2 regions of the Paraburkholderia sp. GV068 genome follow, and region 2 is predicted to be linked to the other one. Evidence: riboswitches for the same ligand, from Rfam matches in the RefSeq annotation. Region 2 holds a riboswitch; the other holds the start of a gene.
The links. Region 2 has a riboswitch for thiamine pyrophosphate ahead of C8K18_RS28550 (FAD-dependent oxidoreductase). Riboswitches for the same ligand answer to the same signal wherever they lie in the genome.
Positions count from the first base shown of each region.

Region 1: it holds a riboswitch for thiamine pyrophosphate, as region 2 does, so the genes downstream of both, thiC (phosphomethylpyrimidine synthase ThiC) here and C8K18_RS28550 (FAD-dependent oxidoreductase) in region 2, are expected to answer to the same signal.

Region 1 covers NZ_QBUB01000001.1:438,627-443,040, forward strand. The annotation lists gene thiC (phosphomethylpyrimidine synthase ThiC) at 1-1,669, opposite strand, end outside; TPP riboswitch at 1,801-1,919, opposite strand; gene C8K18_RS02020 (GreA/GreB family elongation factor) at 2,142-2,561, opposite strand; gene C8K18_RS02025 (thioredoxin family protein) at 3,135-3,977, shown strand; gene C8K18_RS02030 (cytochrome b/b6 domain-containing protein) at 4,014-4,414, shown strand, end outside.
Region 2 covers NZ_QBUB01000019.1:19,898-24,311, forward strand. The annotation lists gene thiE (thiamine phosphate synthase) at 1-511, opposite strand, end outside; gene C8K18_RS28540 (thiazole synthase) at 508-1,323, opposite strand; gene thiS (sulfur carrier protein ThiS) at 1,453-1,650, opposite strand; gene C8K18_RS28550 (FAD-dependent oxidoreductase) at 1,720-2,850, opposite strand; TPP riboswitch at 3,070-3,193, opposite strand; gene C8K18_RS28560 (ABC transporter ATP-binding protein/permease) at 3,600-4,414, shown strand, end outside.

The DNA of each region.
Region 1 (4,414 bases), on a different contig from region 2:
GGAATTCGAAGCGCGCCTTCGAGAGCGCATTGTCACGCACCTGCGCGCCCGGATGACCCTTCGCCAGATCGGCGGCATGCGCGGCGAGCTTGTACGTGATGATGCCGGTCTTCACGTCGTCCTTGTTCGGCAAGCCGAGGTGTTCCTTCGGCGTGACGTAGCAGAGCATGGCCGTGCCGAACCAGCCGATCATCGCCGCGCCGATGCCCGACGTAATGTGGTCGTAACCCGGCGCGATGTCGGTGGTGAGCGGCCCGAGCGTGTAGAACGGCGCTTCGTCGCACCATTCCAGTTGCAGGTCCATGTTCTCCTTGATCAACTGCATCGGCACGTGGCCGGGGCCTTCGATCATCGTCTGCACGTCGTGCTTCCACGCGATCTGCGTGAGTTCGCCGAGCGTCTTCAGTTCGCCGAGCTGCGCTTCGTCGTTCGCGTCGTAAATGGAACCGGGACGCAGGCCGTCGCCGAGCGAGAAGGCCACGTCATACGCCTTCATGATTTCGCAAATGTCTTCGAAATGCTCGTACAGGAAGCTTTCCTTGTGATGCGCGAGGCACCACTTCGCCATGATCGAGCCGCCGCGCGACACGATGCCGGTCATGCGCTTCGCCGTCAGCGGCACGTATTGCAGACGCACGCCCGCGTGAATCGTGAAGTAATCGACGCCCTGTTCAGCCTGCTCGATCAGCGTGTCGCGGAAGATTTCCCACGTCAGGTCTTCGGCCTTGCCGTTGACCTTTTCGAGCGCCTGATAGATCGGCACCGTGCCGATCGGCACCGGCGAATTGCGGATGATCCACTCGCGCGTTTCGTGGATGTGTTTGCCCGTGGACAGATCCATCACCGTGTCGCCGCCCCAGCGGATCGCCCACGTCATCTTGTCGACTTCCTCGCCGATCGAAGACGTCACCGCCGAGTTGCCGATGTTCGCGTTCACCTTCACGAGGAAGTTGCGGCCGATGATCATCGGCTCGCTTTCCGGGTGATTGATGTTGTTCGGGATGATCGCGCGGCCGCGCGCCACTTCCTCGCGCACGAATTCAGGCGTGATTTCGGTGACGCCATTCGGACCGAACGCGCTTGCACCGAACGCCTGGCCCGGATGCTGGCGGCCCATCATCGCGGCGAGCTTTTCGCCGTTCGGGCCGCTCGTCTTCAGGCTCTCCAGATACTCGGCGCGGCGCTGGTTTTCGCGGATCGCGATGTATTCCATCTCCGGCGTGATGATGCCTTTACGCGCGTAGTGCATCTGCGAAACGTTCTTGCCGGGGATCGCGCGGCGCGGCGTGCGATGCAGGCCCTGGAAGCGCAGATCGGCGGTGGCCGTGTCGGCCGCGCGTTCGCGGCTGAAGTCGCTCGACAGACCCGTCAACGCTTCCGTGTCGCCGCGTTCCTCGATCCAGCGCTGACGCAGTGCGGGCAAGCCGGCGCGAATGTCGATCTTCGCGTCGGGATCGGAGTAGGGGCCCGACGTATCGTAGACATAGACCGGCGGATTCTTTTCGCCGCCGAAGCTGTCGGGCGTATCCGCCTGGCTGATCTCGCGCATCGGCACGCGGATGTCGGGGCGCGAGCCCGTCACGTAGACCTTGCGTGAGTTGGGCAGCGGCGCGACGGCAGCTTCATCGACGTGTGCGTCGGCGGAAAGGAACTTCGGATTGGCGTTCATGCATGTTCTCCGTGTGTCGGCCGGAGTTAAGCGCAATGACGCCTTGCTCCGGTCCCATTCAATGTGGGGCCGCTAAGCAGGAGACGAGATGGAAGTAGTCGGAATTCGCGAGAGGTGAGGCTAGAGACTGGCTGCGAAATCCGTACGCTTCCCTGCGCTGGCATTATCCAGATCAGGTTCAAAGGGTATTTCTCACCCACGTGGCACGGACCTCCGACTTCCGTGCAACGCAGGACCCCCGCGTTAGCAGCGCACACGATACACCGGGCGGGCGCTGCTTGGCAACCCGCGCGCGATGCGTGAGTGCTAATGCGGGGCAGCACGCGGTGGTTTGCTTCGGCGGCTGCGGGCGGAGAATCGCTGCGCTCTTGCATGCGCGATTTACGCACTATGCTTGTAGTGACGCGGCATGCAGAACGCAGAACGCGGAATGCAGCACGCTATGACGCGCCGCAGCACCGGCACGCGTTGCTTAACGCGTGAAGTCGTCCGCAGCTTCCGGCTGATACAGGATTTTCTCGAGCTTCAGGACTTTTTCGGCGCCGCTCGGCGGCATGAAGTGAATGTGCTCGCCGCGCTTCGCGCCGAGCAGCGCGAGGCCCACCGGCGAAAAAACATTCAGGCGGCCATGAGCGAAGTCGGCGTCGGGCGGATAGACGACCGTCCACGTCATCTGCTCGCCGCTGCTTTCGTCGACGAGCGTGGCCTGCGAGTTCATCGTGACCACGTTGGCCGGAATTTCGCGGGAGTCCACGATCACGGCGCGCTCCAGTACGTCGTCGAGCATCTCCTGAAAACGGGCGTTCGCGCCGGGCGCGGCGGCGTGCTTCTCAAGACGCGCGACGTCGAGTTCGGTGAGGTAACACTGCTTGGTCCTTCTGGTCGTCTTCACGGCGGCTACTCCAATTCGATCTGCAATCTCTGTACGAGAATAGGTCATGCGGATGGGATCGGCCCGGCGCTCCGACAGTCCCTTGAGGGACGACGCAGCTTCAGGCAAGGAGCAGGCTGCGTCAGTCGGGGTGCCGGGCGGCGAGAAGCGGAACCGTTGCCGGCAGAAGCGTTCGCGACGGTTCGCCGGCCCTTTGCGGCGCGAGTTCCACGCGCGCGCAGCCGGTTGCGCCACGAGGGCGCAAGCGGGTGAAGGCACGGGAAGTCGGAAAGCGCATGAGTGGCCGGCGGTTATCGAATGAAGTGGGTGGCGCGCCGCTTGAAAACAGAGTCATGAGAAGACCACAGCAAAGCGGCGCGATCGACACAAGCATGTTAGCACGGCGTCTTTCAGCGACCTTGGCGGACATTTCGTTGTTGTAAGTCGCAGTGTAGAAAGTTGGCGACATCGCCCCAGCACGCGTGGACGCCGCCCGCAAACAACACAAAACAAACGGGCGAAAAAAATTTGCGGCGCGGTGTCATAACCGGCGACGCGCTTCGACAAACGTGCAGATCCTGATCGGAGCACGTCATGCAAACAGTCATCAAACGCCGGGCGCATCGGCCGTTCAAGCGGGCCGTCGCACTCGTTGCCGCGCTCGCGTTGTTGTGCGCGAGCGGCCTCGTGAGCGCGGCGAGTGCGATGTGCAGCGCGCGCAGTCCCGCCCATCGCGTGGCGCTCGTCGAGCTTTACAGCAGCGAAGGCTGCAATAGCTGCCCGCCCGCGGACGCATGGCTCGGTCAATGGAAGAACAGCGGCGCCACGCGAAGCGTCGTGCCGCTGGCGTTGCACGTCGACTACTGGAACGGTCTCGGTTGGACGGACCGTTTCTCGCAGCACCGTTTCACCGAGCGTCAGCAGACGCTTACCGATCTTGCCGGCGGCCACACGATCTATACGCCTGAAGTGTTCGTCGGCGGACGCGAGTTGCGGACGTGGTCGCAGCAGGACAGTTTCCAAAGCCGCGTCGACAAGCTGATCGCCGAGCCGGCGCAGGCGAACATCGCGCTCGACATGAAGCCGCAGCCAGGCGGCGCGTTCGATCTCGCGGCCCGCTTCGACAGCCGGACTGCGGATAGCGCAGCACGGCTCGACGCCTATGTCGCCGTCTATGAAAACGCGCTGAGCTCGCAGGTCGGCGCAGGAGAAAACCGCGGCGCAACCTTGCATCACGAGAGAGTGGTGCGGCAGTGGATCGGGCCGGTGCCGCTCGTCGGCGGCAAGCTGCAGATTCGCCGCGATATACGGCTCGACGGTGCGGATGCGAGCGCAAACGCCAATCCGTCAGTCGATAAATTCGGCGTCGTCGCCTTCGTCGAAAACGCTGCAACGGGCGACGTGCTGCAAGTGGCCGATCTACCGCTCTGCCATTGAACGCACGACGCACGCCGCAAATCACAGGAGAGTCTCATGGCCACGCCTCACGTCGTTCGCGGCAACGCGCCGCCTGCCACGCCCGCGAGCGGCGCAATCCATCCGCTGTGGGTGCGCGTCACGCATTGGCTCAACGCACTCGCCGCGATCGTGATGATGCTGTCCGGCTGGCGCATTTACGACGCGTCGCCGGTCTTCGCCTGGTTTCGTTTTCCGACGGAAATCACGCTCGGCGGCTGGCTTGGCGGCGCGCTGCAATGGCACTTCGCCGCGATGTGGCTGCTGGTCTTCAACGGTCTGATTTATCTCGCGATGAATCTCGCGAGCGGCCGCTTCGTGCGCAAGTTTTTCCCGATCTCGCCGCGCGCGGTGTGGCGCGATTTCATCGCCGCGTTGACGGGCAAGCTCTCGCACGCCGACTTGCGGGTCTACAACGC
Region 2 (4,414 bases):
CGGGGCAGCGCGGGAACGGCTGCGCCGGCGCTTGCGGCAAACCGGCAAGACGCGGAAAGGCAGCCAGATCGCAGGGGAAGGAGTCGCCCGCGGCGTTGGTCCGCGTTTCGTCGCCGTCGCGCCACGCGAGCGCCAACACGAGCGCGTCGTGCGGATCGAAACCGCAGTCGAGGAACGCGGCGAGCGCGGGGATCCAGTCTTCGGCGAGATGGCCTTCCAGACGGTATTTTTCGCCTCCGAGATGCAGCGTCGCCTTGTTCTCGGCGGCTTCGACCACCGCCGCGCCCTGCACGAGCCAGCGCGCCATCTGTTCGCCGTGCCGCGCGGCATCGGCGAGCACGATCAGATCGCCGCCATTCGGCTGATCCGGCGCGGTCAGGCAGATGCGCCACGGCGCGTGCGTGGGCGGCCAGTCGCCGAGACGGGCGCGGATGCGTTCGGTCGCTTCGGTGAGTTCGTCGGCGGGCGGCCAGAACAGGTCGCGGTCTTTCAGGGCCAGGGTCTGCGTCATGCGGCGCTCCCGTCCTGATGCCAGAACGGCATGCCGACCACCGGCGTGCTCGCGTGCGCACTTTCGCGCTCGGCCATCGGTCCGGCGAGAAACGCCTGACGGCCCGCTTCGACGCCCAGCGCAAACGCGCGCGCCATCGCGTCGGGATGCGTGGCCTGCGACACCGCCGTGTTCAGCAGCACGCCGTCGAAACCCCACTCCATCACCTGGGCCGCGTGCGACGGCACGCCGAGCCCGGCGTCGACGATCAGCGGCACGTCCGGCAGCCGCTCGCGCAGCACCCGCAAGCCATACGGATTGATCACGCCCTTGCCGGTGCCGATCGGCGCGCCCCACGGCATCAGCGCCTCACAGCCGGCGTCCAGCAGACGGCGGCCGATCACCAGGTCTTCGGTGCAATACGGCAGCACCTTGAAGCCGTCCTTCACGAGCTTCGTGGCCGCCTCGATCAGGCCGACCGGATCGGGCTGCAGCGTGTAGTCGTCGCCGATCAGTTCGAGCTTGATCCACTCGGTTTCGAAGATTTCGCGCGCCATGTGCGCGGTCGCTACCGCCTCGCCGACGGTCAGGCAACCGGCCGTGTTCGGCAAAAGCGGCACGCCGTGGCGCTTGAGCAGATCGAAGAAGCCGGCTTCGGCGCCGCCTTCGTTCATCTGCCGGCGCAGCGCGACGGTCACCATGCCGGGGCGCGCGGCGTCGATCGAATCGGACAGCGATTGCAGCGACGGATAGCGCGACGTGCCAAGTAGCACCCGGCTCGCGAAGGGTTGGCCGTAGAGCGTGAGCGCGTCGGCGGTTTGGGGGGAAGTCATTTGCATCATCTGGTCTCCGGCAAGGCGGGGCGGGCGGCGATTGCTCGTGATCGTGCGTGGTCGTGCGTGGTCGTGTTCGCTCGTCTGCGATTGCGTGATCGGCTGGCTTGGTTTGGCGCGGCAACGCGCTCAACCGCCGGCCACAGGCTGCACGACGTCCAGCTTGTCGCCCGGCTGCAATGCGCGCGCCGCATGCTGCGTGCGCGCGACGAAATCGCCGTTCAGCGCGACGGCGAACGGCGGCCGCGCGCCGTACGCGGCGAGCGCATCGGCGACAGTCGCGCCCTCGGGCAACGACAACGGCTTCTGATTGATATGAATGTCCATGGTGTTCGAATACGGTTCAGTCGATGGCAATTGCGCAGGCGTTCGCAGCGTCGCGCCGGCGGCCGGCGCTCACGCGGGCTCCCGCGCGCGCTGCTCGTGGAACAGTTCGCTCCAGCGCGCGGCGCGCCGCCAGTCCGCGAACGCGTCGGCGTCGCCGATGCGTCCGTCCAGCAGCGCCGCCGCGAAGCGCGCGGCTTCGTCGGCGACCTCGGGCACGATCATGTAGCCATGCCGGTACAGCCCGTTCACGCGCAGCGTCTGCGCGCCGTCCCACAACAGCGCCGGCCGATGATCGGGCAAGGTCGGACGGCACTGCGAATTCAGTTCGAGAATGCGCGCCTCGCCGAAGCCCGGATGCACGGAAAACGCCGCGCTCAGCAGCTCCAGCGCGGATCGCACGCTGACGGGCGACATGTCCTCGCCTTCCACCTCGGTGGCGCCGATCACATACAAATCGTCCTGCTTCGGCGCGATGTAGAGCGGATAGCGCGGATGCAGCAGCCGCACGGGCCGCGTCAGATTAATGCCCGGCGCGCGCACGCGTGCGACTTCGCCGCGGATGCCGCGCAGCGTCGGCAGCACGGGTTTCGCGCCGAGGCCGCGGCAGTCGATGGTGATGCGCGCAGGCGGCAGCGCCCTATCGAGCACGGGCGTATTCCAATGCGTTTCCACACCGCGTTGCGCGAGACCCGCCGCCAACGCACGCAGCACCTGGCGGTTGTCCAGTTGACCTTCGCGCGGCAGCAGCCAGCCCTGGTTGAAGCGCCCCGCGAGCGCGGGTTCGGCCGCACCGAGTTGCGCGCCGGCGAGCGTGACGAAGCCGCCGTCCAGCAGTTCGGCCGGCGCGTTCGAGCGCACCCGTCTTTCGAACAACGGCGCCTCGGTCCGATCCGCGTGATGCCAGACGACGAGCGTGCCATTGCGCTGGAAAAACACCGGCTCGGGCAACCCGGCCAGCACTTGCGGCCAGGTTTCGAGCGATGCGGCGCCGAGCCGCGTGATCAGAAGTTCGGCGCTGGCGGCTTCGGCAAGCGGCGCGAGCATGGCGGCCGCGACCCACGCGGCGGCCTGCGAGCCGTCCGCGTCGCCGCGCTCATAAAGCGCCACGCGATGTCCTTCTCCGGCGAGCCGCCACGCGACGAGGCGCCCGCACAGACCGCCGCCGAGCACAGCGAAATCGGGTTGTGCGGCGCGGCTCATCGTGCGCGCTCCGCTTCGATACGACGGACAAAAGCAATGCAGCGCGCGTCAAGAACGGCGCGACAAGGAGCAAAACACATAACTGAACAATAGGCGGTCATCGAGTCCTTTCCGTACGGCCGACAAAAAGCGCGTACCCAGGACGAAACCGGCGGGCAAGGCCGGCCAGGCAACATGCGTACTCCAATGAAGTACGCCGCCCGGCGGGGAATGGAAGACTGGCTGCTTCCGGAAACTTCCCGCGCCGGTATTACCCGGATCGGGTGCAAAGGGTCTCTCTCAGCCTCGCAGCCGCAGCGTGAGAATCACGCCGCTCAAGTGCAAAGCACCCCTGTTTCGTCGAAGGTCATTAGACCATAAAAGGCGCGGCGCTCGCAAACGAGCGGCGCATCGCGCCGCGCGCGGCTTGATCCGGCACCACCTTTTGCGCCTTACGCTTTAGCCGGATGAGCGGCCCAGCGCTCTGGCACAATGCCACGAGAGATGACGCGGAAAACGCGGCATCGCGCGAACGGTCGGCGGTTATGTCGCGGCGGCGCTCGCGCAGAGGCGGCAACAATGACTGCCGGCTTTGCGCCGGCGCCGTGAATTAATTTTCGCTTAAGGGCTTCGCGCCAGAATCGGCAGTCGCCGCGGCGCCCGGCCGTCAGCCGCCGCGCCAGCATAGATGCACACGCACAGATACGAAGACCCGCGAGGGGTCGGCCCGCGTGGACCGGCCCGAATCGAACAGCACTCCCAGGACGCTCATGACAACGAATACTTCTGTCAGCCCCGCGCTGCCGCCCGACGAGAAAGTCTCCGCATGGAGCCTCATCAAGCCTTACTGGGTGTCGGAAGAAAAAAAGACGGCGTGGGGGATGCTCATCGCGATCATTGCGATGAACCTCGCGGTGGTATGGATCAACGTCCGCGTGAACCGCTGGAGCGCCGACTTCTATAACGCGCTGCAAACCAAGAACGTGCGCGACTTCCCGCATCTGCTGATGATCTTTTCCGGGCTCGCGTTCGGCTACATCATCCTCGCGGTGTACGGGCGCTATATGCGCCAGATGCTCGGCTTTCGCTGGCGTCAATGGCTGACCACGCGCTATCTGAACGAGTGGCTGCACGACAGCGCGTTTTACCGGATCGAGCGCGACCGCCTCGCCGACAACCCAGACCAGCGGATCAGCGACGACCTGCAGTCGTTCGCCACGACCACGCTGTCACTCACGCTCGATCTGCTGTCCACGGTCGTCACGCTCGTCTCGTTCATCACGATCCTGTGGGCGCTGGCCGGCGCGCTGACCATCACGCTCGGCGGCGTGCCGCTGCAGATTCCCGGCTACATGGTGTGGGCAGCCGCGCTGTACGCAGTGGTCGGCTCGCTCGTGATCCAGAAAGTCGGTCATCCGCTCGTGCCGATCAACTATCAGGCGCAGAAAGTCGAGGCCGATTTCCGTTTCGGCCTGATCCGTCTGCGCGAGAACGCCGAGCAGATCGCGTTCTACAACGGCATGGACACGGAGAAGACGAACGCCCATTCGCTGTTTGGCCGCATCCGCGATAACTGGTGGCAGGT